DNA from 2 places in the Desulfovibrio psychrotolerans genome. Region 1 is predicted to be linked to the other one. Evidence: riboswitches for the same ligand, from Rfam matches in the RefSeq annotation. Region 1 holds a riboswitch; the other holds the start of a gene.
The links. Region 1 has a riboswitch for S-adenosylmethionine ahead of HUV26_RS07950 (hypothetical protein). Riboswitches for the same ligand answer to the same signal wherever they lie in the genome.
Positions count from the first base shown of each region.

Region 2: another riboswitch for S-adenosylmethionine. It lies ahead of HUV26_RS02425 (hypothetical protein); the one in region 1 lies ahead of HUV26_RS07950 (hypothetical protein).

Region 1 covers NZ_BLVP01000008.1:35,222-41,541, forward strand. Annotated here, with positions in the region: gene HUV26_RS07945 (pyridoxal phosphate-dependent aminotransferase) at 1-800, opposite strand, end outside; SAM riboswitch class I at 1,019-1,139, shown strand; gene HUV26_RS07950 (hypothetical protein) at 1,148-1,387, shown strand; gene metX (homoserine O-acetyltransferase MetX) at 1,750-2,907, shown strand; gene metW (methionine biosynthesis protein MetW) at 2,900-3,562, shown strand; gene HUV26_RS07965 (O-acetylhomoserine aminocarboxypropyltransferase/cysteine synthase family protein) at 3,559-4,848, shown strand; gene HUV26_RS07970 (MATE family efflux transporter) at 4,986-6,320, opposite strand, start outside.
Region 2 covers NZ_BLVP01000001.1:532,046-556,223, forward strand. Annotated here, with positions in the region: gene HUV26_RS02345 (MoaD/ThiS family protein) at 1-223, opposite strand, end outside; gene HUV26_RS02350 (HD domain-containing phosphohydrolase) at 225-1,292, opposite strand; gene HUV26_RS02355 (PAS domain-containing protein) at 1,289-2,269, opposite strand; gene HUV26_RS02360 (HDOD domain-containing protein) at 2,262-3,524, opposite strand; gene HUV26_RS02365 (CvpA family protein) at 3,785-4,255, shown strand; gene mazG (nucleoside triphosphate pyrophosphohydrolase) at 4,324-5,169, shown strand; gene HUV26_RS02375 (hypothetical protein) at 5,263-6,564, shown strand; gene HUV26_RS02380 (hypothetical protein) at 6,789-6,986, opposite strand; gene HUV26_RS02385 (hypothetical protein) at 7,340-7,495, shown strand; gene HUV26_RS02390 (AI-2E family transporter) at 7,520-8,680, shown strand; gene HUV26_RS02395 (aldehyde ferredoxin oxidoreductase family protein) at 9,031-10,764, opposite strand; gene HUV26_RS02400 (hypothetical protein) at 11,006-11,596, shown strand; gene HUV26_RS02405 (hypothetical protein) at 11,630-12,193, opposite strand; gene HUV26_RS02410 (hypothetical protein) at 12,597-12,902, shown strand; gene HUV26_RS02415 (hypothetical protein) at 12,947-13,339, shown strand; gene murJ (murein biosynthesis integral membrane protein MurJ) at 13,528-15,111, opposite strand; SAM riboswitch class I at 15,372-15,475, shown strand; gene HUV26_RS02425 (hypothetical protein) at 15,613-15,882, shown strand; gene HUV26_RS02430 (HAD family hydrolase) at 15,986-16,579, opposite strand; gene HUV26_RS02435 (sigma 54-interacting transcriptional regulator) at 16,752-18,308, opposite strand; gene HUV26_RS02440 (SPFH domain-containing protein) at 18,790-19,722, opposite strand; gene HUV26_RS02445 (NfeD family protein) at 19,862-20,338, opposite strand; gene HUV26_RS02450 (phosphate ABC transporter substrate-binding protein) at 20,784-21,617, shown strand; gene HUV26_RS02455 (PstC family ABC transporter permease) at 21,619-22,497, shown strand; gene HUV26_RS02460 (ABC transporter permease subunit) at 22,494-23,381, shown strand; gene HUV26_RS02465 (ABC transporter ATP-binding protein) at 23,420-24,178, shown strand, end outside.

The DNA of each region.
Region 1 (6,320 bases):
TCCGGCATACGGGGAGAGAGGCACACATAGCCCACCCGTTCGCCCGCCAGCGAAAGGTTTTTGGAAAAGGAAGAGAGCACCACGGCGTAGTCATACAGCGGCAGAACGCTCGGCACCTCCACGCCGTCAAAGGCGAGAAAGCGGTATGGTTCGTCGGAGACAAGGAAAACGGGGCGGCCGTATTCGCGGCTCTTGGCGTCCAGAAGGGCGGCAAGGGCTTCTATTTCCTGCCTGCCGTATACGGTGCCCGTGGGATTGTTGGGCGAGTTGATGATAACCGCGCGGGTCTTGGGCGTCATGGCGGCAGCAATGGCGTCCACGTCCAGTTCAAAGGTGTCCGGCTTGGACATGGCCGCCTTGAACGAAACCTGATGGTTGGAGGTATAGAACCCGTACTCCACAAAATAGGGAGCCACGCCCACCACCTCGTCACCCGGTTCGGTCACGGCGCGGAAAAAGGCATTCATGGCACCGGCGGCACCGCAGGAGATGAGGCAGTCATCTGCGGAAACGTCCACGCCCTGTTCCTTTGCCACCAGATCAGCGATTATCTGGCGCGCCCACGGAAACCCGCCGTTGGGCATGTAGCCGAAGGCGAAGGGCTCTTGCGCGGAATCCGCCAGTTCATGCAGTATGTCGCCCACCTGAGCAGGCGCGGGCACGTCCGGGTTGCCAAGGCTGAAGTCGCACACCGCGTCTGCGCCGTACTGCTTTTTCATGGCGATGCCGGCTTCGAACATTTTGCGGATCCACGAGGAATTTTCGATGAACCCGGAAATCTGCTGGGAAAGAAGCGTCATGGAATACCTCTGAAACGGTCTTCTTGGTTGCTGGGGAGGCGGTGCAGGCCGTTGCACGCCGCATGGATGCGTTATGTATATGTTTGGATAGGGCAAGCCGTGCGCAATGTCCAGATGCTCCGCACAAGGATATGCGGTGCGCCTCAGGCGGTGTAATTGCCCCGATGACGGCAATACCCGTGCTTGACGTGAACGGACGGATAGATTATCAAGAATGAAAATCATTAAGAAGGCGCGAGAGACCTGGCTCGTTGACCGCCTAGCAACCTGACAGCCCGCCCGCATGTGCGGTGCCGGCCCAAGGTGCTACTGCCAGCCCGGTTCCGGGACCGATGAGGAAATACGCCATGACCCCTCTCACAGCCTCAATTCTCCCCCTTGCAGACGCTTCCCTGCCGCATGTGCTGGCCTCTTCACTGGTGGCTGCCGTGCTCGGCCTTGCTGCCGCCGTGCTGGGAATAGCCGCTGCCGCCTCCCGTCCGCAGGCCCAGCCTGTTCCCGTGCGCGTGCCGCGCCGCAGTGCGCCTTCCCGCCATGAAGGTGGCGGACGTGGCGAAGAATCTCCCTTCGGGCGGCGAATGCCCTAAGGGCCCCGTGCCCGCATAACGCGCCCTTCCTGCCGGAAGCCCCGGCGCGTTGCTCTCTCCCTGCGCAAACAAATACGCTTCTACGGAATGACGCCCATATCTCCCCATGCCGGGAGAAATGGTGTAGGCTGTCCGTATTCCTGTCCGGTCTTGATTGGTCCAGACCGGGCTGGCACGGCGTATCGGGTTTTATCCGGCGGCATCCGGTCTTCTCCGGTTCCCGGTACCGATACTCCTGGGCCAGATGCTGGCAGCCAAAACGCCGTATATATGGCCGTATGACCAACCTCGGCCTGCCACGGCAGCCACGGCCAGCCAAGGATACACAAGGCGGACAAGAACAACCGCATAACGAGAACATCATGATACAACAAACAGATACAGATATTCCCGCACAGCCGGAGCCCGCCAACGGCGCAAGGCTGTTTGTGCTGCCGGAACCGCTGGTCTTCCGCAGCGGCGCGGTGCTGGACCATGCGCAACTGGCGTATGAAACCTTCGGCACCCTTTCGCCCGCGCGGGACAACGCCGTGCTCATCTGCCATGCCCTCACAGGCGATTCCCACGCGGCCAACCACACAACGGACAGCGCGGGAACAGGTGCAGACCGCCCCGGCTGGTGGGATGAATACGTGGGGCTGGGCAAGCCCGTGGACACGGACCGGTTCTTTGTCATCTGCTCCAACATTCTGGGCAGCTGTTACGGTTCCACGGGACCCGCAAGCGTGAACCCCGCCACGGGCAGATCCTACGGGCTGGATTTTCCCGTGGTGACCATATCAGACATGGTGGCGGCGCAGCATGCGCTGGTCAGCCATCTCGGCATTCCCCGGCTGCGTGCCGTGCTGGGCGGTTCGCTGGGCGGCATGCAGGTGCTGGAATGGGCTGCACGGTATCCGCATATGGTGGAGGCCGCCGTACCCATTGCCACCACCACGCGGCATTCGGCGCAGGCCATCGCCTTCAATGAGGTGGCGCGGCAGTCCGTGATCTCCGACCCCAACTGGAAGCACGGCGACTACTACGGCGGCGCGGCCCCCGATCTGGGACTGGCCGTGGCGCGTATGATAGGGCACATCACCTATCTTTCAGACGAGTCCATGCATGTGAAGTTCGGACGCAACCTGCAGGACAGGGAACGGCTTTCCTTCAACTTCGAGACGGATTTTCAGGTAGAGAGCTACCTGCACCATCAGGGGCGCAAGTTCGTGCAGCGGTTTGATGCAAACTGCTTCCTGTACGTGACCAAGGCGGCGGACTACTTCGATATGGAACTGGACAACCCGCAGGGCTATGCCGCGCAGGCCTTTGCCCGCACCCATACGCGGTTTCTGGTGGTCTCGTTCACGTCTGACTGGCTGTATCCCACCTATCAGTCGCGGGAACTGGTGGCGCACCTGCAAGGGGCGGGTGCGGAAGTGAGCTTCTGCGAGATAACGGAAAAATGGGGGCATGATGCGTTTCTGCTGCCCAACGAGCGGTTCAGCGACATACTGGGAGGATTTTTGCGCCATGTCTGAAAACAACGGCAACACGGCACTGCGCTTTGACCAGCAGGTCATCGCCTCGTGGATAGATCCGGGCAGCCGCGTGCTGGACGTGGGCTGCGGCGACGGTTCGCTGCTGGGCTACCTTGTGCGCGAAAAAGGGGTGCGCGGCAGCGGCATAGAACTGGATGAGGCAGCCGCCGTGCGGTGCATAGCACAGGGGCTGAGCGTGGTGCAGGGCAACGTGAACGAGGAACTGCCCCACTATCCGGACAACGCCTTTGATTATGTGATCGTAAGCCAGACCCTGCAACAGGTGCACCGTCCCTCGCGTATGCTGGAGCACCTGCTGCGCGTGGGCAGGCACGGCATCGTCAGTTTTCCCAACTTCGGCTACTGGCGGGTGCGGTGGCAGGCCATGTTCGGCGGCAGGGCTCCCAAGACTAAAGAGCTGCCTTTTGAATGGCACGATACCCCCAATATCCGCGTGCTGACGCTGGAAGATTTCCGGCATTATGCGCGCGAGATCCCCTTCCGCATCATGCGCGAGGCGGCAGTGACCATGCCCTGCGGAACCCTGTTTCCCCGGCATGTAACGCTGCTGCCGAATATCCGGGCATCGTACGGGGTGTTCATGATAGAACGTCCGCATAACCACACCGCAAACGACAGGAGCATACAGTCATGACAACCGGCCATCGTTTCGAAACCAAGGCCCTGCACGCAGGGTTCACGGCAGACAGCACAAACGCCCGGGCCATTCCCGTGCACCGCACTGCGGCCTACCTGTTCCGCAATACGGAACATGCCGCCAATCTCTTTGCCCTTAAGGAGCTTGGCAACATCTACACCCGCCTGATGAACCCCACGCAGGACGCGCTGGAACAGCGGCTCGCCGCGCTGGAAGGCGGGGCGGCAGCGGTGGCGCTGGCATCGGGCACCACCGCCGTACACTACACCGTGCTGAATATCTGCCGTGCCGGAGACGAGATTGTTTCCGCCTCCAACCTGTATGGCGGAACCTACACCATGTTCGATGCCATCCTGCCGCGTCAGGGAATCGTCACCCGCTTTGCGGATTTCAGCGATCCCGATTCCATCCGCAGGCAGATAACGCCCAAAACGCGCATGCTGTTCACAGAGGTTATCGGCAACCCTGCGCTGGATGTGGTGCGCATACGCGATGTGGCAAAGGTGGCGCAGGAGTTTCATCTGCCGCTGGTGGTAGATTCCACCTTCACCCCGCCGTGCCTGTTCCGCCCGCTGGAACACGGGGCGCATGTGGTGGTGCATTCTCTTACCAAGTGGATCGGCGGGCATGGCACGGGGCTGGGCGGCGTGGTTGTGGACGGCGGCACCTTTGACTGGACCGACCCCAAGTTCAGCCTGTTCAATGAGCCGGACACCTCATACCACGGGTTGCGCTATGCGCACGACCTCGGCCCGCTTAACCCGGTGGCGTTTGCCCTGCGGCTGCGGCTTGTGCCGCTGCGCAATCTGGGCGGCTGCATAAGCCCGGACAACAGCTGGCTGTTCCTGCAGGGGCTGGAAACGCTGAGCCTGCGTATGGAACGGCACGGGGCCAATGCCCTGCGGGTGGCAAAGTTTTTACAGGCGCATCCGCAGGTGGCGTGGGTGCGGTATCCGGGACTGGAGGATGACCCCGGCCATGCGGCGGCGCGCGAGCAGTTTGCCGGAAACGGCTGCGGCTACGGGGGCATGGTGGTGTTCGGCATCCGTGGCGGCGTGCAGGCAGGGGCGCGGTTCATAGACAGCCTGAAGCTGGTCTCGCACCTTGCCAATGTGGGCGATGCCAAGAGCCTTGCCATCCATCCCGCCTCCACCACCCATTCGCAGCTTACGGAGGAGCAGCAGCGCGCGGGCGGCATAACCCCCGACCTCATCCGCCTGTCAGTGGGCATTGAGCATATAGATGATATTCTGGCCGACATGGCGCAGGCGCTGGAGCCATAGCCGTTCCAGAAGCAGGATATTCAGGAAAAGAATCGGCCCCCGGTGCGTATGCGCCGGGGGCCGTTGTCTTTCTGTGCCTCGCGCATAGGCCGTGCGGCAGTGGTGGGGGGGCGTTAACCGCCGCAGGGAGAGTTTTATCAGTCGTCAGCAGGCTTCAGCAGCGTGCGGTTTGCCCGTACCACAAGGAATGATGCCACGCCCAGTGCCAGCAGTTCTGCCAGCGGAATAGCCATCCAAACGCCTGAGATGCCGAAGAATTTCGGAAGAACCGCAACCCCTGCCAGCACAAACACCAGACCGCGCAGCGTTGCGGCAATAATCGAGCTTCTGGCATCTCCCAGTGCTGTGAAATAGGCGGTGATAAGCACATTAAGGCCGTTCATCAGGAACGCGAAGGCGTAGATAAAAAGGCCTGCCTCCGCAATGCCGAACGCGCTGGACTCGCGGCTGTCGAAGAACAGAAGAAGCACAGCATCGCCGAAGAGTTGCAGCACAATGAACACGCAGACGCCGATGCAGGTGTTCACCTTTGCGGCAAAGCGGAAAATTTGCCTCACCCGCGCGTGGTTCCGTGCGCCGTGGTTGAAGCTCAGCACAGGAATCAGCCCGTCAGAAATCCCCAGAAACAGCAGCACGCCGGTAAAGTTGATGTAGTTTATGGCGGTGAATGCCGCCACGCCATCCGCCCCCAGCATCCGTACCACCGTCAGGTTGATGATGAGAATGCTCACAGAAGCCGCAAAATCCGACATGCCTTCGGAAGAGCCGTTGTAAAGCGCATTGCGCAACAGCGGCAGGCGGAAGCGTCCCTTCAGCATGGAGAGGCGCTGCTTCCGGTTAAAGGTGATTCTGCCGGAAACCAAAAACCCGGTGCTGAAGGCAATGCCCGTGGCAATGCTGGCACCCATCGTGCCCCACCCAAGGCCGATCACAAAAATAAGGCTCAGCAGTATGTTCAGCACAACCGCAGAAGACATGATGGACATGGAAACCTTGGGGTAGCCCAGTGCCTTCAGCATGATGTCGGAATAGAAGCACAAAATCAGCGGAAGCGTAAAAGGCGCCAGTCCGTAAAGATAGCCCAGTGCGTGGGGCAGCAGCCGCTCGTCCGCGCCCATCAGCCGTGTGAGCGGTTCGGCAAGCAGTATCAGGAGCAGCGTTGTCAGCAGGCCCACCAGAACCAGCGTCCAGAACCCGGTGGTCATGGCATCCTGAGAACGTGCAATATTCTGCTCACCCAGCCCCAGACTCACAAGGGTCTGGCTGCCAACGCCCACAACAAGTGCAACCACCAGCATAATGTTGAAGAGCGGCAGAATAATGTTTATGCCGCCCATGGCGTCCGGGCCTATATGGTTGCCCACAATTACGCCATCAACAATATTCTGAATGCCGAAGAATACAACAGTAACCACGCTTGGCAGCGCGTATTTACAAAAGAGCCTGCTTACAGGGCCTTGTTCCAGCAGATG
Region 2 (24,178 bases), on a different contig from region 1:
AGCCTCCGCCCACCGCAGGGAAAAGACCCAGCCGGTCGCCGGATGAAAGAACAGCCTCCGGCTGCACATGTACGCCGTTTATGAAACGGATTTTCACCTCATCTGCCGGAATCTGCAGCAGGGCGATGACCTCTTCCACCCGCGTTCCCTCTTCCACGTCCAGCACGCCCTCTGCGGGAGCATAGTGGGCAAGGGTGGCAAAACATTTGATTTCTATACGCATATCATTCTTCCTTGAAAACGGCCTCAACGGACTGCGCCCGTGCCAGAATACCCATAGCCGCATCTGCCACAGCGGGGCAATACAACGTACCACGATGCACGCGCAATTCTTCCATAACCTCATCCACCGAACGGGCAGGACGATACGGCCTGTGCGAAAGCATGGCTTCCACAACGTCAGCCACGGCGACAATACGGGCCTCCGGCAAGATAGCCTCTCCCTGCAAGCCCTGCGGATACCCGGAACCGTTCATCCGTTCATGGTGCTGCAGAACAATATCTGCCACAGGCTGCTCAAAGGGAACCCGGCTGAGCACATCGTATGCCGAACGGGGATGCAGGTACACAAAAGCCCATTCCAGCTTGGACAGGGCACCAGGTTTGGACAGAAATTCCGAAGGAACATGCATCAACCCTATGTCGTGCAGCAGGCCGGCGGTTTCCACGCCTTCCACCCGCGCCGCCGTAAATCCCATATTATCGGCAAGGGTGCGCGCCAGAAGGGAAACCCGCTGCTGATGCATGCCCGTAAAGCTGCTCTGCATGTCCGTAACGCCGGAAAGCGAAGCCACAGTAGCCCGCATAAGCCTGCGCATCTTTCTGTATGAGGCCTCAAGGTCTGCAGTCCGCTCGGCCACCTTGCTTTCCAGACCTTGACGGTACGCCTCGTTTTCCCTGAGCAGCTGCGCCCGGGAGAGGCACCGCCCCATCACGTAATCCAAAATCTGCATGTCCACCAAGGGCTTGGTCACAAAATCCCATGCACCGCACCGCATGGCGTCTATGACATCCTGCATCACCCCTGTTCCGGAAACCACCACCACGGGCAGCAACGGGTTAGCACTGCACACCTTGCGGATGAACTCCATGCCGTCCACTTCCGGCATGCGCAGGTCCACGAGCACAATATCCGGCATGTCGGCACGCAACGCAGCCAGACCTGCACGGCCGTTTTCCGCCGTGGTAACCACGCTGCCGCAATCTTCCAGATACACCCGCATGTTATCGCGGATAGCAGGGTCGTCATCCACAGCGAGTACACGCACATTGACAAGAGACGCCAGTTTCACAGCCCCTTCCCCCCCTTTGGCTCCGCCGGTTTCTCAAGAGGCGAAAAAACGCAGCGCACCCGCGTGGCGGGAAACTGCTCGGGTATGGCACAGGCATGCACGGCAGCCCATGCCTGCTCCGCATCGGCGGCAACGGCAAGCCGCAGGGTTGTTCCCTCAGGCAGTTCGCCCGCACGGCTGCTCTCCAGCAATGACTGAAGGACCGGACGATCTTCCGGCACAACAAGCAGGTGCAGACCGAACCCGGCCATGTGATCATCGCCCGCAAGACCCAACGGTAGAGCGCCCCACGCCCCGGCGGCAACAGCCAGCCTGCGGGCGCAACTGTTTGCATACACCACCCCGCCGTCTCCGGCCACGTCAAATACCGCCACAGGCAGCGACTCCAGCGCCTCGCGGGGTTCACGTTCCCCCTGCCGGACAAGCCGGTACAGTTCAAAGCTCTCTATGGCATTGGCGCAGTGCTTGAGCACGATGGACAAAAGAGACAGAAGAATGCCGGAAAGATTCCGCTCCCCTTTTGGCATAAGTCCCACAAACATGCCCCGTGTGCGCGACGTGGTGGCAAGCACGTGCAACACCAGACGGTACCGGTTGTCGCGGGAGTAAACGGTAATGGGCCTGTTTTCACGCACCGCAAGGGAGAACACGCCGTTGTCGATGAGCTGCCGCACCTCTGCTTCCAGTTCGTCCGCAAAGTCAGAAGGTCTGCACAGGGAGAGAACAAAGTCCGAACTGGCTTCGTCCACAAGATAGAAGGCCGATACCGGAAAATGGACAAGCTCGCCTATGCGCAAAATGGTTTCTTCCAGCAGTGCCGTGGGCTCGTGCAGCTTGTTGATACTGGTCTGAAAATCACCAAGGGTGGACGCCATTTCCAGCACATCCAGCGTGAAGCGGGCCTGCTCCTCAAGGTGCCGGAGACGCTGCTCCAGGCTATGATTTCCCGACAGGGAAAAAGATGATGTGTCAGCCATCGACTTCCATTAAGCGTACAATTTCCGCGACCTGATAGTCCATCTGAACAGCCGTCTGCCACAGCAGGCTCACGGGCAGGCCCAATGCCTCCCATGCCGCAGGGTCCAGCACGGGCACAAGCCTCTCGCCGCTTGTTCCCATTTCCAGCGCATTGGCAAGCACATCCGCCACGCTCATCAACGCCGCCTCAAGCGTATTGTGCGCCATGCCGGGCAGGTGATGATACCGCACATTCTTCTCCAGCGAAACAGGGCACTTCCATGCCTTGAGCAACATGCCTGCCAGCCGGTCATGGGTGAACCCCACCACCTCTTTTTCGCACTGGTGCACAAGGCTTCCCCGTTGCTGCGCCACATACAGCAGATGGGAGGCGTGGTCCGGCAGCCTTTTGTAGATTACCAACCTTCCTATATCATGCAGAATGCCCGCCACAAAGAACCTTTCCGTATTGGGCGCACGATGATGGCTTGCCAGTATACGCGCAGCCACTCCGCAGGCAATGGAATGCTCCCAGAAATGGCGCATGCTTACCAGCGCATGGGGAACACCCTTGAACGAGGAAATGACGGAAACCCCCATGGCCAGAGAAACCAGCTGGTTGCTGCCGATAATGGCTGTAGCCCGCGAAATGGTGTCTATACGCGCCCGAAGGCCGTAGAACGGGCTGTTTACTATCCGCAGCAGTCGCGCGGCAAGGTCGGTATCGTTGGCTATTACCTCCGCCACATCGGTTGCGGAACTGCGGGAGTCGTTTACCACCTCCACCAGCTTGTGGAATACGGACGGCAGGGAGCCGAGCTTCATATCCTCCTGCATCAGCGCCTGCGCTTCCACCGGGGCAGGCTGCGGTATGCCGGGCTTGGGCACTACAGGCTCATCCAGAACCCCGAGCGGATTGTCTGCCCCTTCCGCCTGCCGCTCCGCCACGCGGCGGGCAAGGCGCATGGTGCACAGGCGCATCAGCTCCTGCACCACGGGCAACGCTTCGTCGTTATGGCGAAAACGCTCTGCCGTGCGATGCCGGGCCGCCTCGTACACTTCCGGCGAAATCTCGTCAGGCAATCCGGCTTCTTCCCCGTCCTGCCCGGCACCGTCCACCTGCGCCTCGGTCACGCCCCAAATCTTCATTACGCGCAGTGACTGTTCAGTCAGAAGCTCTCCGCCGGAAAGCAGTTTTCTTCCGTTCCTGTCCATCACATCGGCCGTGAGGCGCATACCCGCCTTAAGAGCTGCCAGAGAGAGAGTGCCCATCATCCTCCTGCGCTTCCGCGCATCATTCGTTCCTGTTCTGCCGCCGCATGCGACACTACACTCCTTACAAAGAATACCGCCCTGCGGCAACGCGTTTTGCCGGCACGACAGAATTTTATCGTCATGCGATACCCTCCCTGCTGCCGGAACGCGACACTTGCCGCCCTTCCCCTCGCCAAGGGATTCTGCTATCCAGTGTCTGCAATGCGGCACCACGGTGCCCACATCCGCAACAACCCATACCCATGCCGGATATCCGCATCATGAACGCGCTGGACATAACCTTCATCGTCATCACCGGCTTTTTTCTCATCCGGGGGCTCTTCAGGGGGCTTATCACAGAAATGGGCGCCATTGTCGGCGTTATCGGGGGCTTTCTGGCCGCCAATGCATACTACGCCCAAGCCGCACCCTATGTAAGCACCGTCATTGCAGACAGCGCATGGGCGGGCATTGCGGCCTACGCGGGCATTTTCATAGGCGTTATCATCGGCACGTCCCTTCTTGCGGCCATTCTGCACAAGCTCATAGGGGCTACACCGGCCGCCTGGCTGGACCATTTTTCGGGTCTGCTGCTGGGAGGCGTGAAAGGTGTGCTCATCTGCACCGTGCTGCTGGCCTGCATAACCTATTTTATGCCAAACGCCGACTTTGTGTACAATTCGCAAACCGCCCCCTACCTGCAGCAGACAACCGCCTTTCTGCGTCAATTCATGCCGGAGCGCCTGTACTGAACGCCGCCGAACCGGACGGCTGCCATACGCGACCCTCTTCTTTCCACATTCTTTCTACGGAAGCACACATGAACAAGACCACCCTGCCGGAAGCAGTAACAGCCCTGCAAAACGTCATCGAAAAACTCATCGGGCCGGATGGCTGCCCGTGGGACAAGGAACAGACACCGCAGTCGCTGTGCGACTACTTGCTGGAAGAAACCTTTGAACTGGTAGACGCCATCCGCGCCGGAAAAATTGTGGATGTGCGTGAGGAACTGGGCGATGTGATGTTTCTCATGCTGTTCATCAGCCGCCTGTATGAATGTCAGGGCTTCTCCCTTTCCGACTCCATAAACGAAAACGCGGCCAAAATGATCCGCCGCCACCCCCACGTATTTGATGACGCCAGCGTAAGCAGCGTGGCGGACGTATGGGCCAACTGGGAACGCATTAAGCGCTCGGAAAAAAAGGTGGGAGAGGAGAACGCCCCCCAGCGGCCCAAGGGCACCTTTGACAGCCTGCCCAAGGGCCTGCCGCCGCTTCTCAAAGCCTACAGGCTTAATTCCAAGGCTGCCCGCATCGGCTTCACATGGCCCGATGACGCGGGAGTGGAACGCCAGCTGGATGCCGAATGGCAGGAATTTCGCGATACCTGCGCAAGCGGCGATACGCAGGCGCAGGAAAGGGAATTCGGCGACATTCTCTTCACCATGGTGGAATTCGGCAGACGCAAGGGGCTTAAGGCCAATGCCGCGCTGAACATGACCAACCTGAAATTCCTTGAGCGGTTCGAACGCATGGAGGCGCTGGCGCGGGAAAGAGGGCTCCAGTTTGCAGACCTTTCCTTCGAGGCGATGGATGCCTTGTGGAACGAGGTAAAAATTGAATCGGCGGACCCCGCCCGCACATCCCCGCAGGGTCCGGCCAGCTAAGAGACAGGGAGCACGCACGTGCCGCGCAGCCGCTTGCCGCACACAACCGCCGTCAGGGGACACACCCTGCACAGTGCCACGCCGGGAAAGGCCGTGCCGAAACTCCACGGCGAAACGCGGGATACGGCAAGCACTGTTGCCGAAACCACTGGCCTTCCGGCTGCGGGAACAATCAGGCCGCATGTGCGGACGGTGCTGCACCTGCTGCTAGAATGGGCGCAGGCAGAGCGGACACCGGGTACGGACGGCCTGCGCTATGCACAGACATCTCTGGGCGGGGATGACCCGGATACGCTACGCGCCGTGCTGTGCCCGGACCACCCGGACCACGAAACCTTTGTTGAACTTCTGCTTTTTCCCGATACGGTGCTGCACGCAAAGCTGGACACCGTGCTCACGCCCGCCAGTTCACAAGAAGATTGTCAGGGAGACTCGCGGGGCGACTTCCGGGACGACTCACAGGCCGTTTCACGGCGCGATTCACAGGGCGGTTCACCAAGTGCATCGCAACACGCTTCAGGAACACCGGGAGACAGTTGCGGCCCCCTGCTGCCCCACGAAGCCCGGTACCTGACCACGGTGCTGGAGTCCCATCCGCGCACGGGCACGCTTCTGCTGGACAATGGCTCCAAGGTGCCGTTCGGGATTCCGGGCAACCTGTGGAAAACCATTGTCCCGCGCCTGCGCCTTTGCGCGGTCATTCCGCACGAAGTGCTGAACACCATCCACCGGGTACTGCCGCCGCCCGTTGCACGCCACGCCCGCATCCGCCTGCGGGCGGCGCGTTACGGTTGCCCTGCACTCCTGCTGCGCTTTCTGGAGCGGTATCCCGCTTCCGACCCGGCGTATACGGAAGTGCTGGATTTCTGGCTGCACATTCTTTCCACACTGCCCCAAGATGCAGACCCGCAGGCTGTTCTGCTCCGCCGGTATCGCAGACTGGAAAAGGCGCTCAGACAGACACGGGAGTTTGCCGAGCGGCTGCAGCGCTATTCCATGGAAATGCTCATGATGCAGGGGGCGCAGGCACCGTTTATCCATGAAGAACATGCACGCGCCACCATGCGCATAATGGAGCGCATAGGGCTTGCCATGTTCGACACCTCTCTGGCAGGCGAAGGGGGTATGCGTGAGGCGGACTTCGGCACTCTGCCCCTGCCCGCGTCCATGGCCGGGCCACAAACTGGCAAAAGGCCCGGTCCATGGCCGGGTGACGATTCGGGCGGGCGGCTCCATGGTCTGCCTCATGGTCTGCCAGACGATCTGTCCGCTGGCCTGACGGATGACCTGCCCTCTGGCCAACCGGATGACCGAAGTGGACCGCATGCTGGCAGACAGCACAGCGAGGACATCATGGACGCGGTACTGCGCACCATGCGTCTTCTGGACAGGTAAACGGCAAGGCAGCGCCGGGGGAAAGGCATATCCCAAGCAAAGCGGGCGGCAGCGCGTAATGCACCACCGCCCGACTCTCATTCGCTTACAGGGTCTTTTCCGCAACCGTTCGCACCTTCCGCCTTACGGCGGAATCACACCCCAGTACCGCCGCAGCGGCTAAAAAGGTGTTGAAAAACGTACCCTACGGCGATGCTGCGAAAATGAATGCTCACTAAAGTCCGCTAAACCATCACATCCAGATTTTCGCCCAGCCCCTGCACAGCCATAGGGGTTTCCGTTTTGGCACCGGCCTGCGGCTCGGGCCGGGCAAGCCTGTTCTGGTCCTGAACGCCGGTCTGATTCTCTGCCTGCGCCATGCGCTGCATTTCCATTACGTTAAAGGCACCTTCCGCGCCGCCCTTCATAGAACCTATATCCATTATACTTCTCCTGTGTCTCCTGTTTCCGGTCATCCCCGGCATACCCGCCGCAGCGGGGATACATATGGATGAACGCCGAAAAGCATGCGTAAAAAAGAATCACCTACCACACCATAACATTAGGCTTATCGGCCAACTTGACTTTCCCTTTAGGGGAAAAAGAAAAAAAACAGCCGTCGCCTGCATTTTCTCCCCCCGGGCACATGGCCACGCAAATCGGAAAAGGAGTGCAATCGGTTGCCGTTTACAGTAGGATATGTTGTAAAGGCACCCATTTAACACGCTGCTTTACAACCATGTTTCAACTCTGTCATGAGGAGGCGGAAATGTTGCTACCCGAAAAGGAGGCAAGGATGAAAATTTGCCCGTTTCTCAAGACATCGGACGACAAGATGAAATTCTGCATCGGGCAGGACTGCATGATGTGGCACTTTAAAAACCCGCAGCGAAACGATGAAAACGACCCCGGCTATTGCGGACTGGCGGGAAAACCCGCCGGAGCCATGTAGCCGTCATAAGGCCGATAATACCCCATGTCTGAACAACCGGAAAACACTGACCACTTCCCCGCAGAAGAAAACAAGACACCTTTGGAACAGTTACGGCGCAGCTTTTCGCGTCAGGGGCTGTACGGCTACTTCCTCATCGTACTGCTGCTGCTTGCCCTGTACCTTATGTACGGGCTCATACGGCCCTTCCTGCACACTGTTATCCTGTCCATCGTGGTTGCAGCCTGTTTTTCTCCGCTCTACACGCGCGTGCTGAACCGATTCGGCAACAGGGAAATTCCGGCCGCGGCAGCCGTCATGGGTGTGCTGGTTATCTGCTTTGCCCTGCCGGTAGCCGTTTTTCTCTCCGGCCTCATACCGCAGACGCTGGACAGCATCCGTGCCGTGAACCACTGGCTGGGCGTAACGGACTTTGATTCCCTGCTCCAGCAAACACACATAGAGCCTGCCATAGCGTGGCTGCAGGCCAAACTGCCGTTCGTGGACCCGGTGGAACTGGACCTTAAGCACAACATAACCCTGCTCTCCAAGACCGTGGGGCAAAACGTCATCTCCTTTGCCACCACAGCACTGGGAGATACGGTGACATTCTTCTTCCACTTCCTGCTCATGCTGCTGATCATCTTCTTCCTGCTCAAGGACGGCAAAAAGATGCTGGCGGCGGTAAAATACCTGTGCCCCATGCGAGAGGAACAGGAAGACCACATCATCAACACCCTGCGTCAGGTTTCGCGCTCCGTGCTGGTGGGGGGGCTGCTGGTGGCCGTGCTGCAAGGCATAGTGGGCGGCCTTGGCCTTGCCTTTGTGGGCATTCCGGCTCTTTTCTGGGGAACGGTGATGGGATTCTGCTCCCTTATTCCCGTCATCGGCACAGGGCTGGTGTGGATTCCCGCCTCACTCTACCTGCTCATCATGGGCGAGTGGCAGAACGCCCTGTTCCTCACCCTGTGGTGCGCCCTGCCCGTTGCCGCCATAGACAGTTTTCTGCGCCCCTACTTCATGCGCGACAGCGCAGGCGTTTCCGTTTTCTTCATCTTCATGTCCATTCTCGGCGGCATAAAGGCCTTCGGCATGCTGGGCATTCTCTACGGTCCGCTGATCCTGAGCTTCACCATGGTCATGCTCACCATCTACGGAGAAGAATTTTCGGACGTGCTGGGCGACAAGCCCGCCAGCGCCAAGTAGCTGCCCCCGGAACCACAGCAATCCATGCGTTAACACGTAAACAGGACACCACAGGCTGCCGCCACGGTGCCCCTTTCACCCATATTTGCCCACGCTAAAGGGGCCGGACAGCTTGTGCTGCCCGGCCCCGCAGATAGCTGATAAACCGTGTCTTTTCGAAAAGACAGATTTCTGTAAAGCCGGGCCTGAAATCAAAAAACGGATGTACCTCGCTTATGCGGGGTGCAGGGGCCGCTTGGTCCCTGCCCGCCGGAGGCGAAAAAACTCAAGAACTCCTTTCATCATGCTGAAGGGCCGGACAGCTTGCGCTGCCCGGCCCTGCTCATATCAGTCGCAAAGCGGTTCCGGAACTAATCGACCAGAGCACCCTGCAGTTCGTCGGTGGTGAAATCCCACACCACGTTGTGGGGTGCCAGCTTTTCCTTCATCATGAAGGCGGGAAGCTGGTCATGCTCCTTGGTAAAGCCTGCAGCGCGGTTGAAGGCAAGCTCATCCTTCAGGGTATTTATGCCCAGTGCGCCAAAGTCGTCGGGAGTGAAGTTAATGCCGTGACGGGCAGAAACCATGTCGCAGATTACCTGTGCGGCATCCGCCGTATCCAGCACTGCAAAGGCCACAAAGAGGCACAGACCAAGGCTGTCCACAGTGGCGGTGGCAATCTGCAGGGCCTTGGAGGTTTCCACCTGCCCAGCCTTGCCCAGCGGGTTCACATCGCCGCCCACCTTGAGCAGGTTCTGGCAGATGGCGTATCCTGCGGTATGGTCCGCACCCATGGTCGTGGTGGCGTAGGTTACGCCGATACCCTTTGCCGCACGGGGGTCGTAAGCGGGCATGGACTGTCCCTTCACGGTGGGCACGCGGTCCACGCCGAATGCCTGCGCCGCAAAGTCCACACCGCTGCCGACAATCTTGCCGAGGTAGTCCTTCTTGTCCAGCATGCGGTACACCAGCTTGTGGGCCGCTTCACCATCGCCCCACGGAATGACGCCGCCGTCCATGGCAATGGCCACGGTGTTGCCGGTTTCGATGGTGTCCACGCCAAGGTCATCGCAGGCACGGTCAAGAGCCGCAATCTGATCGATATCCTTGATCAGGGCGTTGCCGCCAAAGGCCCACACGGTTTCATACTCAAAACCGGAGGTAACGTATTCGCCCTTTTCGTCCACATAGTTCTGCGAGCACTGGATGATGCAGCCCGCATGGCAACCTTCCTTGGTCTTGCCGCCGCGCTTGGTGATAAACTCGGCGATTTTCTCGCCGGAGATATCAGAAGCGTGCGCACAGCGGCCATCACGGAAGTTCTTGGTGGGAAACGCTCCGGCTTCGTTGACAATGTTCACCAGCACGGCGGTGCCGAACGCAGGCAGGCCTTCGCCGGTGACGGGGTGGCTGCGCAGAATTTCTGCCCAGCGCTTGGAGGCAATCTTGAACTTTTCTTCATCGGCGTAGGCAAAACGCTCGCCATCCGTATCGTCCACCACAATGGCCTTCACCTTCTTGGAGCCCATCACGGCACCCAGACCGCCGCGACCGGCTGCTCGGGCGGGACGTCCCCACGGGTCGGAAAACTGGATGGATGCGGCCGTCAGGCAGGCTTCGCCAGCGGGTCCGATAAGCATGCCGCAGGCCTTTTTGCCGTACTTGTCCAGAATGTAGCCCATGGAGTCATACGTGCCCTTGCCGGTGATGGCGGCGGCATCTTCAAACTTCACGCCGTCTTTGGTGATAATGATATTGCAGAAGGGAGCATCATCGGCGGGCTTGTCTTCCAGCACCATGGCAAGAATATCCAGACGGGCCAGCTTCTGGCAAAAGGAACCACCGGAGTTGGATTCCTTGATGGTGCCTGTGAGCGGAGATTTGGCCCCTACGGAGATACGCCCCGAGTTTGCGGCGGCAGTGCCGGAAAGTGTGCCTATGGCAGCGACAAGCTTGTTGTCGCCACTCAGGGCGTGCACATCGGCAGGCACTTCGTTCAGGATAAGGCGCGAGGTCAGACCCCGGCCGCCCAGCCCTGCGTACTGACCCGGTTCTTCATAACGGAAGGTGCGATCCTTCGTATTCACTCTGAGAATCTTTGACATGGCGTATACCCTCTTGGCCTATGCGGCATTTACTGCGATGCACATTTGCACCACAGTCCGATTATGCAATTGCTCCCATGGAAAACATGGGATACATACGAAAGTGAGTGCAGAATATGCCATTTTTCTGCAATCATCCACAAATAATTCGACTTTTTCCTCTATCTGACTCGGTTATATATAGTTAGCCTGAAATCAGAGAAAGACAAATTCGAACCATAAACTACCAGGAATAACTTTTATGGACATCTCTATTCGAACGGATGCGGAAGGCATGAACCACTGGGCCGGCATCATGCAGCACGGTGTGGTGGTGGAATCTCCGGTGGGCGGCACGGTGCGGTATGTGCTGGAAACAGGGTTCGACTTTGCCCACGGCTACGTGGAAGACAGGATTAAGACCGTATTCATCGACGGGATGCCGGTGGACAACATAGACACCGCCGTGGTGCACGACGGGGCACGCATGGGGCTGGCTGCAGCCCTGCCCGGTGCCGCAGGCATTGCCATGCGCCGCAACAGCCCCTACGCCGCACTGCGCGGTGATATAACGCGCGGCGCAGAAGCTGAAGAAGAAATCGTGCCCGGACACATAACCCTGCTGCTCTTCAACCTCATCATGGTGGAGAAAGGCGCACAGTTTCTGTCGCAGGGCGTGCAAACGACCGGATACCGTTTCGGCAGAATGCTCGCGGAACACCCTGCCACCGCCGCCCTGCTTGCAGACGCGCCTTCCGTTGCCGCAGAAAACTGTAAACGGCAGGAGCTGCTCGACTGGGCACAAAAAAACCCGGAAGCGAGCATACGCCTCCGGGTTGCCATTGCGGAATAACAAGACAGCGAAAAACCGGACTCCCCGCGCGGGTTAGTCCTGTCCACGCTCATAGCCGGGAAGCACGATAGAGGAAGCATCCTTGTTCATGCCTGCACCCTTGGGGCAGTCCTTCTGCAAATAACAGATTTCGCAGGCTCCCTTGAAGGGAAAGTGGGTTATCACGGCAAAACGGCGGGAAAGAGCCGTGGCATCGGCATTGTACGGACAGCCCTCTTCCTCCAGAGCCTCCACAAGACCGTCCGTGGGCTTGGGCGCGGGAGCGCATCCGGCATCCTGCACCTCCGGCAGCACCTGGTTCACGGCGCACATCACCATAACCTGCGCTAGGCTACCCGCAAGAAACGCGCTGGAAGGCGAGGTATCCCACACTCCGTCCACATCGGCTTCCACAGATTCATCCAGCCACACGGCAAGGTACTGAATCTTGCCCACCTTGAGCTTGCGGACATGGAGGCGCGGTGCCCACGATTCCCAGAACTGCGTCATCATTTCCATGGTGTTGCCGTCCACACGGTTCTCCTGACTCACGCTCATGAGCAGTTCCATGTCCAGATACGGACGCACTTCCACCACTTCGCTCGTATATTCGCTCATACTCGTCCCCGGCTTGCTGTTAGCGGACCGTTAAAAAGGCACCCGCGGGAAAGGACCGTCCTGCATTCCGTGCGGTTTCACCACGCACCGGTCCGGACTTCTTCCTGCGGTTCAGTTGTGCCGTTTTCAAACGGCCTGCGAGAATGGAATCATCTACAGGCTGTACTCTCTGATTGGGGGTGACTTTGCGGTATTCCGGGGTCCGCGTCAAGTAATCACGGGCAATCGCGGCATTCCGCCGGAAGGAACAGACAGCACGTGCGCTTTACTTCCCCCCTCTCCTGCCGTAGTATCTGCCAAGGGAGAACGGCCTGTTATGGTCTGCCACAGACTGTGACGGTCAGCAGGCCGAACCCGCTCCCGGCGCGTCCGCATCGGACACCCCCATGCAGCAGAGGACCCCATGGCAGAATCTTCCATTATTCCGCAAAACAAGCAGCTGCCGGGCATGCTCACCATTGTTCCGCAGCGCCATGTGGGACTGGAGGACGTGCGCAGGCCCATGTTCAGCAGGCCTTACACCACGTTCCGGGATGATACGGAAATCATCATAGGCGACATGGTTTCCGATGCGCAGCGGCGGCACATGGCCGGATTTTCTTCCCGGCTCCGCGCAGGGCAGCTGCCCCAGCATGGCCCGCTGGCGATACAGACTCCGCTTGCCGCACCGGAAAGAGCCACCGGCAGCATTCTGGACACTTCCTCATAATCCATCGGCGGCAGCAGCCGCCTTCCACGCATAAAGGAGAAGACATGAGCAAGGGATACAAGCTCCCCGCGAGAATCCGCTACGAGTACGAAATTAAGCCTGACGCGGCTCTCGAATACGCTCACGGCGTGTGGGGTGGTGTGAACCCCCACGGCGAAGTGGAAATGAACTTTTACACAGAAAGTGACAAGCTGCCCTCCTTTTCAGAACGCATTATCTCCCCGGACGGCTCCATTGGGCATGAGATCATTCCTGCAGAGGGTGAACAGAAGGCGGTAACGCGCAACGTGCATTCACGCATTGTCATGAATTACAATACCGCCCGCGCCCTGTATGAGTGGCTGGATGAAAAACTCTCTGCGCTGGAAGCGGAATGGGAAGCGGCTGGCACGGGCCCCATGTTCGACGGCCCGGGCAGCGGAGGTCTGGAGCAGTAGCCATACCGCAGCCCGCTCCAGAAGAGCTTTTGACTGCGCGACTGAAATGAGCTTGGCAAAATTTTGCCACAACGCCTGATAGAGATTCCGGCAAATATTCGGACAGATGTTCCGGCAGATATTCCGGCAGAAAGCCTGACAGATCGCTCCACAGGGCATCCGGCATAACAAAAGGCCGGTGCCCTGTTTTATTGCCGTGTACGCTGTCCTTTCCTGCGGATAAGGCGCAGCAACGGGTCCAGCAGAGAAGGAGCCGCCACACGCGCCGCAACAGCATACGCAAGGCCGAACACGCCAAAGCTGGCCGCAAGCGACCAGAACGCTCCCCACAGCGGAGCCTGCGGCATAAACGCAGACACCATATCCGCCACACGCCACGCCCCTATGGCGGCAGGCAGGCAGCACAGCGCAGCAACGGCAAAAACACGCGCCACGCCTTCGTACGCCTGTGCTCCGTAGCGCATGCGCCACACTCCCGCCAGCATAATGCTGTACAACACCACAGAAACCGTTCCCGCAGCGGCCACCCCCAGTGCCCCCCAAAGCCCGGACAGCCACCAGTACAGGGGCAATGCCACAATCGTTGCCACCGTGCCCGTCACCGCCGGGGTAATGGTATCCTTGCGCGCGTAGAAGGCGCGCCCGGTAAGCTGCTGCACACCCCAGAAGGCCACCGCCACCAGCATGATACGCAGTAAGGGCACTGTTTGGGCGGTCTGCTCATGCCCGAATCCGCCCTGCTGGAAGATGAGCCGCAGGGTGGGTTCCGCTGCGGCAATCATCCACGCGCTGACAGGAATAATCACCAGCATGGTGTTACGCATGGCCGAATTCAGGGTCGTGTTCACGCCCTTCTCATCCCCTTTTGCCACCAAAGCTGCCAGAAAAGGAAAGGAAGCCACGCCCGCCGCCTGTGCAATCACGCCCACAGGCACCTGCATGATGCGCCGGGCGTAGTTCAGCAGGCTAACGGCTCCGTCCCCGGTCAGTGAGCCGAAAATGCGCGCGAACTGCTCATCCAGCACCACGATGGACTGCCCGATCATGAGCGGCAGCGCCAGCAGCAGAAAACGGCGCACTCCCGGATGGAAGAACCGCACACGCAGATGCATCCCCCCCCCGGCGCGCACCGCCAGCAGAGGCAGCAGAAAGCTCCCGGCACCTGCCCCCGCAAGAACCCCCCAGCAGAAACCTTCCATACCGCGGTCTATCATCAGCAGACCGCCGAGAATGATGCAGGCGTTATACACAAGCGGAGTAAGGGCGGGCACGGCAAACTGACGCCGCATGTACAGAACGCCGGAGAGGCAGGCTCCCAGCAGAAAGAACACCTGCGCGGGAAGAATGATGCGCAGGAAAAAAGCCAGACGGGCCATAGCCTCGCCACCAAAACCCGGCGCGGCAACAGCGGCAAGCCCCGGTGCCCCCGCCCAAGCCAGTGCGGTAAGCGCGCCCGCCACCAGAAATACCCAGCACAGAACGGCGGAAAGAAAATTCCACCCCTCCTCCTCGCCCTTTTCAAAATATTCGGCCAGAAGCGGAATGAGCGTGATGGAAAAATAGCCGCCCGCCAGCAGGTAGTTCAGGAAATCCGGAATGACAAAGGAGGCGAAATAAATGTCCGACTCCACGGTGGCACCGTGGTAATAGGATATAACCTTGTCGCGGATAAGTCCCATGAAGCGCGAAAGAAACACGCTTGCCGCCATGATGAGGGCGGCTACCCCCATGCGCTGCCGCCCGGTGACCATGTTACCGAAAAAATTCCCCATACGCCCGATGCCTCGTTGTGCGTGAATGCCCTGTTTTCGCGTACTGCCTATCCTATCATGCCCCGAAACGCCAGCGCGGGAAAAAGGAGCAGTACTCATCATATGACATTTTCGTGAACAACGCCCGAAAAGTAGTACTGAAAAGTACGACGCAATCCCCGCATACAGGACGGTAACATTCTGTTTTTCCTGCTATATGACAAATACCACATTTCCTTGTTGACACAGCGGAGCAAGATTCATATATCCACCCCTGTCACTACTCATGACGAGGACGCGAGGGAAAGGCCCTTTGACCGTCCGGCAACCTGCCCTGTGGGCAAGGTGCCAAAGCCGACCCGCGCGTTGCGCGGATCCATGAGGCGATGTCAGCAAACGCATCGACCTTTCGGCATGAGAGGTCTTTTTTTGTTGTCGGGTGCCGCATCCGGAGTTGGTACCGGGAACCATGGTCCCGGAACACGCCGGACGGTGACGTACTGTGCGGACAGGAGAATAACGATGATCAGCTTTCTGGAACGTTGCAAGGCCAGCCCTCAGGGCACCATACGCTTTCTGTACCACGACACGGGCAGCGATCCCATGCCTGCGGATGTCAGCGACCCTCTGGCACTGCTGGGAGACATACGGCTGCTGCAACTGACAGCTGCCCAGATGGAGACCTTGCGCTCGCTGGTGACGGAAGACCTGCACCGTGAAGGAGCGGAAGAAGTGTGGCGTACCCGCGCCTTCCGCAAGAACGTGATCCATTCTTTCGGCATGGTGGTATAACGCACTCAACCATCCGGAACAGCGTAAAAAAAAGCCGGGGCGTTCCCCGGCTTTTTTGCTTTCATCAGTGCATGGCTATTTGACTCTGGTCCTTACGCGGTTATCAGTCAAACCCCAGCAGGCGCAACGCCTGCGGCAGGTCTGCAAACCGGTGAATCGTCGTATAACGGTCACCACTCCGCACATCGGCGGAGCCAAGGTTCAACCACACGGCGCTCATTCCTGCATTCGTCGCGCCCCACACATCCCCCATAAAGTCGTCACCCACCATCACCACACGGCCCGGCGCAAGCCCAAGGTCGGCAAGCACATGCCGCCAGAATTCCGGCCAGGGCTTGGGCCGCCCGATGCTGCGATAGGTGTATATCCTGTCCAGCAGCAGCCCCACGCCCATGCACTCCAGCGATTTCCGTATCTCGCCTTCTTCAGATTCAGACGCATTGGACGCCAGCCCCATGAGCCATGAAGAACGCAGAAGCTGCAGGGTTTGCGCAGCGCCTTCCACGGGCGGCACCTGAGACCAGCCGCTGCCCGGCCCCAGATAGTAAGGCATGGATTCCATGAGCGTCCCACCCCAGTCGAACAAAATGGCCCTGTCTTTCATGTGCCGGTCACCCCATGTTCCGTGTGTGCGATGAACTGCCTGTGCAGGGGCAAGCGCAGCACATGCGTCCACCTGTCTGAATAGTTTCCGCATGTTGCATTCCGCCACGCCGCAACGTCAGTTATGCACATGCAGCACAAGCGGGCAAAACGTCAACCGGTCAATTGGAATGCTCGCGACGGTCATGCGTCTCTGCTGCACAGGCCGTGTGCAGCAGAGGACGCAGCCGCCCTTCAGGCGAGGAAGGAGGAAGGAAATCCTGCGCTCAGCGGTAGCGGGCGCGTTCGGAGGCGATAAGAGATTCCAGCCCGAATTTCTTTACGCGATACCCCATCTGGCGGGGGGTAAGACCCAGTTCATCTGCGGCTTTATACTGAATCCAGCCCACACGTTTCAGGGCGTTAATGACCTCTGTGCGCTCAATATCTCTGAGCGAATGATGGGGGCTTGCACCATCCGAAAAGCTGCCCGTATCGCCAGAAGAACCGTTGGACGCCAGCAGCGGCGTAAGCATGTGGGTTTCAATGCGCGAGGTTTCCGCCATAATGACCAGCCGCTCGATAAGGTTCTCCATCTCGCGCACGTTACCGGGCCAGTCGTAGCGGCGCAGCATGTCCAGCGCGTCGGCTTCAAAGGCAATCTGGCGGCCGTATTCGGTGGCAACCTTCCCGAGAAAGTGATTGAGAAGCCCCACCACGTCTTCCTTGCGTTCCCGCAGGGCAGGAATGAGGATGGGGAAAACACTCAGGCGATAGAACAAATCCTGCCGGAACAGGCTCTGTTCCACCAAATCCTCAAGGTCGCGGTTGGTGGCGGCAATAATGCGCACATCTACCCGCCGCGTGAGGTTGCTGCCCAGCCGTTCAAACTCGCGGTCCTGAATCACGCGCAGCAGCTTTGCCTGCAACGCAAGAGGCAGCTCGCCTATCTCGTCCAGAAAAATGGTTCCCTTGTTCGCCTCTTCAAACCGCCCGGCCTTGGAATTCACCGCGCCCGTAAACGCCCCACGCTCATAGCCGAACAGCTCAGATTCCAGAAGATTTTCGGGAATGGAGGCGCAGTTCACCTTAACAAATGGAAAATTTGCCCGGTCAGAAAGGTCATGAATAACGCGGGCGATAAGCGTTTTGCCCACGCCGGATTCCCCCAGCAGCAACACCGTGGCACGGGTGGGGGCAACGCGCTCCACCTGCCGTTCCACATCCAGCATGGCGGGACTGCGGGCAACAATGTATGGCCCCTTTATCTCCTTGGAGACGCGGTACCGAAGAGAAACATTTTCGCGCTTCAGCTCATCCACGCGCTCTTCCACCTGCTCGTTCAGGCTGATGAACTGCGCAATAAGCGTGGCAACAATGGTCAGAAAGCCCACATCTTCGTCAAAGGACACATCGTCATCAAACAGGCGGTCCACATTAAGCACACCTATGGGGGTGGCATGCAGCAGAATGGGCACTCCGAGAAAGGAAACCCTGTCACGCTCCACCTTCCGCGCACCTGTCTTGTCCAGAAAAAGCGGATCATTGTGCACATCGGGCACGATATAAGGGCGGGCAGTCTCAAAGATCATGCCGGTTACCCCTTCGCCCAGCCTGTACACCCCGCGCTTCTTCTCTTCAGGCGAAAGCCCGTGCGACGCCGTAATGACCAGCGCCCCGCTGGCGCGGTCCATAAGCGTTATGGTGGCGCGCTTCATGCTCAGGTTGTCAGATAGAATGGCCAGAATCTCGCCCATGGACTGTTCCAGGTCGAGCGCCTTGTTGATGACATTGCTGATGTCTGCAAGGACCTTAATCTTGAGGCTGGCAAGGGTATCGTTCATACACCGCATCAAGCAAAGCCGATGCCGAAACTGCACACTGCACCCTTTTTTCTTTTATCCGATATGGTATCAGCCACTTAGCAAACCTTCAAAAAAGTGGGGACGAGACCGTTCACCGGAAACAGGGATATTGAAAAACAAATTTGTCATTTCAAAATTTTCTATTTTTACAATTTTGGCATTAACAACATAAATCAGAGCGGCAATCCTCCTGTCGTCCCGTACTATCCGTTGCACATCCACGGCGATATCCCCCAAACGAGGGGTTCCGGCGATCTGAAACAGGCAAAATTGTAGGATGGGCAGTGCGGATTACGCTCCCCACCCCTTTCAACATCCATTTTTGTGTTTACAAAATTGTTATTTGACATCTCTGTAAAACGATGCGGCCCTGCGCACCCGTCTCCGGCATGTTGCCGCAGCTACGAATGCGGCAGGGCCGCTTGCATATGTTCCGCGCTAAAAAACGGATGGGAAAATGCTATCTTCCCTGCCCGCCCACTTCCTTCACGGTAGACATGGCCGTAGCAATAACGCCTGCCACGTCCGCCACGTTGCTCGGCATGAGCACCGTGTTGGTGGCCTTGGCAAGGTTGCCGAACTGCGTAATATACTGCTCCGCAAGGCGCATGTTCAGAGCTTCCAGCCCGCCGTCTCCCTTAACCGCTTCCGCCACATCGCGGATACCGCGCGCCGTAGCCGTTGCAACCAGTTCTATGCGCTTTGCGTCTGCTTCGGCCACCAGCGTAACCTGCGCCGCCTTACCCAGCGCTTCGTTGATCTGCTTCTGCTTTTCACCTTCAGACTGGTTGATCATGCTCTGGCGCACACCTTCGGATGTGGCGATACTCGCCCTCTTCTGGCGTTCGGCCGTCATCTGCGCTTCCATGGCTTCCTTGACGGAATGAGGAGGCGTTATATCCTTAATTTCGTAGCGCAGTACCTTCACACCCCACGACATGGCCGCCTGGTCAATGGCGTCAATGACTTCGGTGTTAATCTTTTCCCGCTCCTCAAAGGTCTTGTCGAGATCGATCTTACCAATGGCGGACCGCAGGGTGGTCTGTGCCAGCTGCGAGGCCGCGCGCAGGTAGTTGTCTATGCCGTAGGCAGCCTTGAAGGCATCCTGCACTTCCAGATAGATGATGCCGTCCACTTCCACGCTCACGTTGTCTTTGGTGATGCATATCTGGGCGGGAACATCCACCACATGTTCCTTCAGGCTGAACGAATAGGCGATGCGGTCCACAAAGGGCACCAGCACATGAAAGCCCGCTTCAAGGGTGCGGCTGTATTTGCCAAGCCGCTCCACTATGCCCGCACTTTTCTGGGGCACGATGACCGCCCCTTTGATAAGAACCACAACAAGCAGTACGGCCACTGCTATCAATGCTATTGTTGCCGGTGTTAACACAGGTATTCTCCTTTTGTAGGAAGGTCCGTTGGCCACCGGAGGCCGCGCCTCCGGAAGCATATCCATTTACGGTTCCACGCGGACACTCTCGGGCGGGCAAAAACACGTTTCACCCGGCACCGCATTCCGCCATCATTTGTCAGTTCTCGCCGCCACCCGCAGGCACTCGACGCAGCAGCAGGCACGAACGGTTGTTCCTGTCCACCCCTGTTATTTCGGCCTCTTCTCCGGCGGCTATGTCTTCCTGCGCCACGGCGGTCCACATGGTTCCCCTGAACCTTACCCTGCCGTGCCTGCCCGCCTGCAAAGGCACCTCAATCCGTACCCGCGCGCCCACCTGCACGTTGCCGGTATCCTCCTGCATGCCCCCTTCGCTGCGCCCCACAAAGACACGCACCGCCACTTTGCGCAGGGTGAGCAGGGAGAACAGTGTTACCACGATAAACACCCCCACCTGCACGGCAAAGGCGTCCGGTGCCACGGCTGCCACTATGGCCGCTGCCAGGCACCCTACGCCAAAGAACATAATAACGAACCCGGGGGCACCCAGTTCGGCAAGCATGATGAGCACTCCGGCCAGAAACCATATGAGCCAAGGGGAAAGAAAAGACGTCATTGTAACGGCTCCTTGCGATTGGTGCATCCGATGGGAGACAGATTTCTTGAGTGTTCGAACAGTGTTTATGCCGCCCCGCAAAGGGGCTGTATTCTTCTATAACGCATTTGTGCGCGACTGTCATGGAACATCCGCAACAATCAGATACTTCTTGGGTTGCGCTGCAAAAGGCATCTCCGGGCACAGTGCCATTTCCTGTTGTTGCAATGCACACACCACAGGAAGCTTTGCCCGTGCCGAGGTCTGCCCCGGATGCCCGCAATCCGCTAACCGGCAGAGGGTCCGAAACGATGTAATATAGATATTATAAATATATAAGAGATATATTCATCATCACAATCAATTTGTCCACGACGTTCCCTGCGGATATCGTCACCTGATCGTAACATCCGGCCAATGGCACGCGCCATTGCCCCCCTATTCCACACCAAGCAAGGAGAGACTCATGTCGCGCATCTTCCGTCCTGTTATGCTTGCTGTCTTTTGTTTGGCCCTTGCCGTTCCCATGGCATGGGCAGCCCCTCTTGATGCCTTTCAGGGCAAACAGGGCAGCATAAACATTGCCGGTGGCACCGCTCATATTTCAGTTATGAAAGAAGCCGCCAAGCGCATTATGACCGTAAACACCGACATCCGCATCAGCGTTGCCGGGGGCGGAAGCGGACTGGGCGTTCAGCAGGCGGGCGAGGGGCTTGTGGATATCGGCAATGCCGGACGCCCGCTCTCTCCCGAAGAAGTAGAAAAGTACGGGCTCGTCAGCTTTGCCTTTGCCATAGACGGCGTGGCGGTGGTGCTGCACCCGGAAAACCCTGTAACCGAGCTCACCTCCGAACAGGTTCGCGATATTTATGCAGGCAAGATAACCAACTGGAACGAAGTAGGTGGCGCAGACAGGGCCATCACCCTATACACCCGTGACGAAGCAAGCGGCACCCGCGAAGTGTTCGACGGCAAAATGCTTGCCAAGGGTCCCGTTGTCGTTTCCGCCAACGTGGTGCCCTCCAACGGTGCCATGAAGACCTCCGTGGCACAGGACCCCGGTGCCATCGGATATGTGGGCATAGGCCACATAGACACCACAGTGAAGGCCCCCACCGTGGACGGCATGACCCCCTCGCAGGAAAATGCTGCAGATGGCAGCTACACCATCACCCGCAAGCTGTACATGAACACCAAGGGCGAGCCGCAGGGGGTGGTGAAGGATTTCATCGACTACCTGTACACTGCCGAAGGTGAAGAAATCATCCGCGCCAGCGGCTACATACCGACCGGAAGATAATATGCCCGGCAACAAGGACCGCATTGCGGGCCTGCTGCTCGGTACAGCTGCCGCAACAGTGGCATGCGCCGTGGCAGCTGTGTTCGGTTTTCTGTTCCTCTTTGCCCTGCCCGTCTTCACAGGCGGGCAGGGTCTTGCCGTTCTGGGCGGCACATGGCAACCCGAAACCGGCCAATTCGGTATTCTGCCCATGCTGGCGGCGTCTGTGTGTCTTGCGCTTTCCGCTCTGGCACTGGGCTGGCCGCTGGCACTGGGACTGTGTTGCAGCATACGTGGTTTTGTTCCCGCGCCGCTTGCACGGTTGCTCCTTGCCCTGCTGCGCGGCATGACAGCCTTTCCCACTGTGGTCTACGGATTTGCCGCACTCTTTCTGCTGGTTCCCTTTATGCGGGAAGCAGCGGGTCGCGGCTCCGGCCTGTGCTGGGCAACGGCGGCACTGGTGCTGGCATTGGTGGCGCTGCCGACCATGGTGCTGGTTATGGATGCCGGAATACAGCAGATGGAAAGGCGCTTACACCTCACCGGGGCCGCTCTGGGGTTCAACCGCCGCCAAATCCTTGTCCATCTTGTGCTGCCTGCCTGCCGGGGTAACCTGTCTGCCGCCGCCGCTCTCGGATTCGGCCGCGCCATAGGCGATACGCTCATTCCGCTTATGCTGGCAGGCAACGCCCCGCAATGGCCCCACTCTGTCTTTGACAGCATCCGCAGCCTCACAGCTCACATCGGCCTTGTGCTCGCCACAGACACCCACAGCGCGGCCTACGGTTCGCTCTTTGTGGCTGGCTGCCTTCTGCTGCTTGTCAACGTGGCAGTGCAACTGGCTCTCAGGGCGCTGCCGACAAAGAACGGCTCTTCGGCCACCTACGGATACGGCGCATGAAGCACCCGCAGCTTTCCCTCATCACCGCATGGGCGTGGTTCTCTGCCCTTGTGGTTCCGGCGGCACTGACCGCTTTGACCGGAGTTTTGCTTGTACGCGGACACGGTGCACTGGGCAGCGAACTGTTTTTCGGCAACGTCCCGGCACTGGACGCCATGACCGGACGCATTCCCGTATGGGACGGCATCTGGCCCGCGTGTGTGGGCACCCTCTCCCTCCTTGGCCTGACCATGCTTTTCGCCCTTATTCCCGGCATTGGCTGCGGCGTATACCTTGCCGCATTCGCCCGCCCTGCAGTCCGGGCATGGCTGGGCTTGGCACTGGACCTGCTGGCCGGAATTCCCTCCATTGTCATGGGGTTGTTCGGTTTCACCCTGCTGCTCACCCTGCGACGCACCCTGCTGCCACAGACTGGCCCTTCCCTACTGCTGGCATCTGCCTGTCTTGCCCTGCTCGTACTGCCCGTGCTCGTCACCACCACCCGCGGCGCGCTGGAGGCGCTTCCACGCCAGTTATCCCTGAGCAGTGCCGCCATGGGGCTGGGGCAATGGGCCACCATGCGCCGCGTGCTGCTTCCGGCTGCGGGCCGGGGCATTCTGGGCGGCGTGCTGCTCGCCGCCGGACGCGCCGCAGAAGATACGGCTGTCATCATGCTGACAGGCGTGGTTGCCAATGCAGGGCTGCCAGCCGGTGTGACCGCCAGATTTGAAGCCCTGCCCTTTACCATCTTCTACCGCTCAGCAGAATACCGAGATGCCACGGAACTCCAGCAGGGCTTTGCCGCCGCCCTTGTGCTTCTGGCCCTTTCCCTGAGCCTGCTCGCCGGCGCCCGCATGCTGCAACTGGCGCTGGAACGCAGATGGGAAGGGACTGTTGTCCGCTAACCTTCTTCATAGCAAAGATCAGTTCACAGGAACCCCGCATGATTTCGCCAGACCACTTTCCTTCCATCGTTTCCAGTGCCGCGCGGCTGGCTGATGTCTCCGTCTTCTTCGGCAACGCAAAAGTGCTGCATGACATAACCCTCAATGTGCCTGCGCAGGGCGCTACGGTGCTGGTGGGAAGATCCGGTTCCGGCAAAACAACGCTGCTGCGTGTTTTCAACCGCCTGAATGAATGCCTGCCCGGCAGCCGCACAGCAGGCTGCGCCACTCTGCGGCTGGATGGCCGGGATATGGATATCTATGGTTCCGCCTTCAGCGATCCTTCACGCCTCCGTGTCCGCGTGGGCATGGTTTTCCAGTCGCCGGATGTGCTGCCCCTTTCCATACGCCGGAACATGGAACTGCCCCTGCGTCATGCGCTGGGCCTTTCGCAGGCATCCATCACTCCCCGCATGGAAGAGGCACTTAAAGAAGCCGCCCTGTGGGACGAAGTGGCCCACAGGCTGGATACGCCTGCCGAAACACTTTCCGGAGGCCAGCAACAGCGCCTGTGCCTCGCCCGTTGCCTTGCCATGCGCCCGGACCTGTTGCTGCTGGACGAACCCACAGCCTCTCTGGACAACGTTGCCTCGCGCACAATCGAATCGTTGCTCGTCACGCTGAAGCAACGCATACCGGTTATCATGGTATCGCACAGCCTTGGGCAGTCTCTCCGCTTGGCGGACAGGCTGGTACTCATGAGTGCAGGACGCATACGCCAATGCTGGGACAGAGCGCACGGCCTCCCGGATATCGCC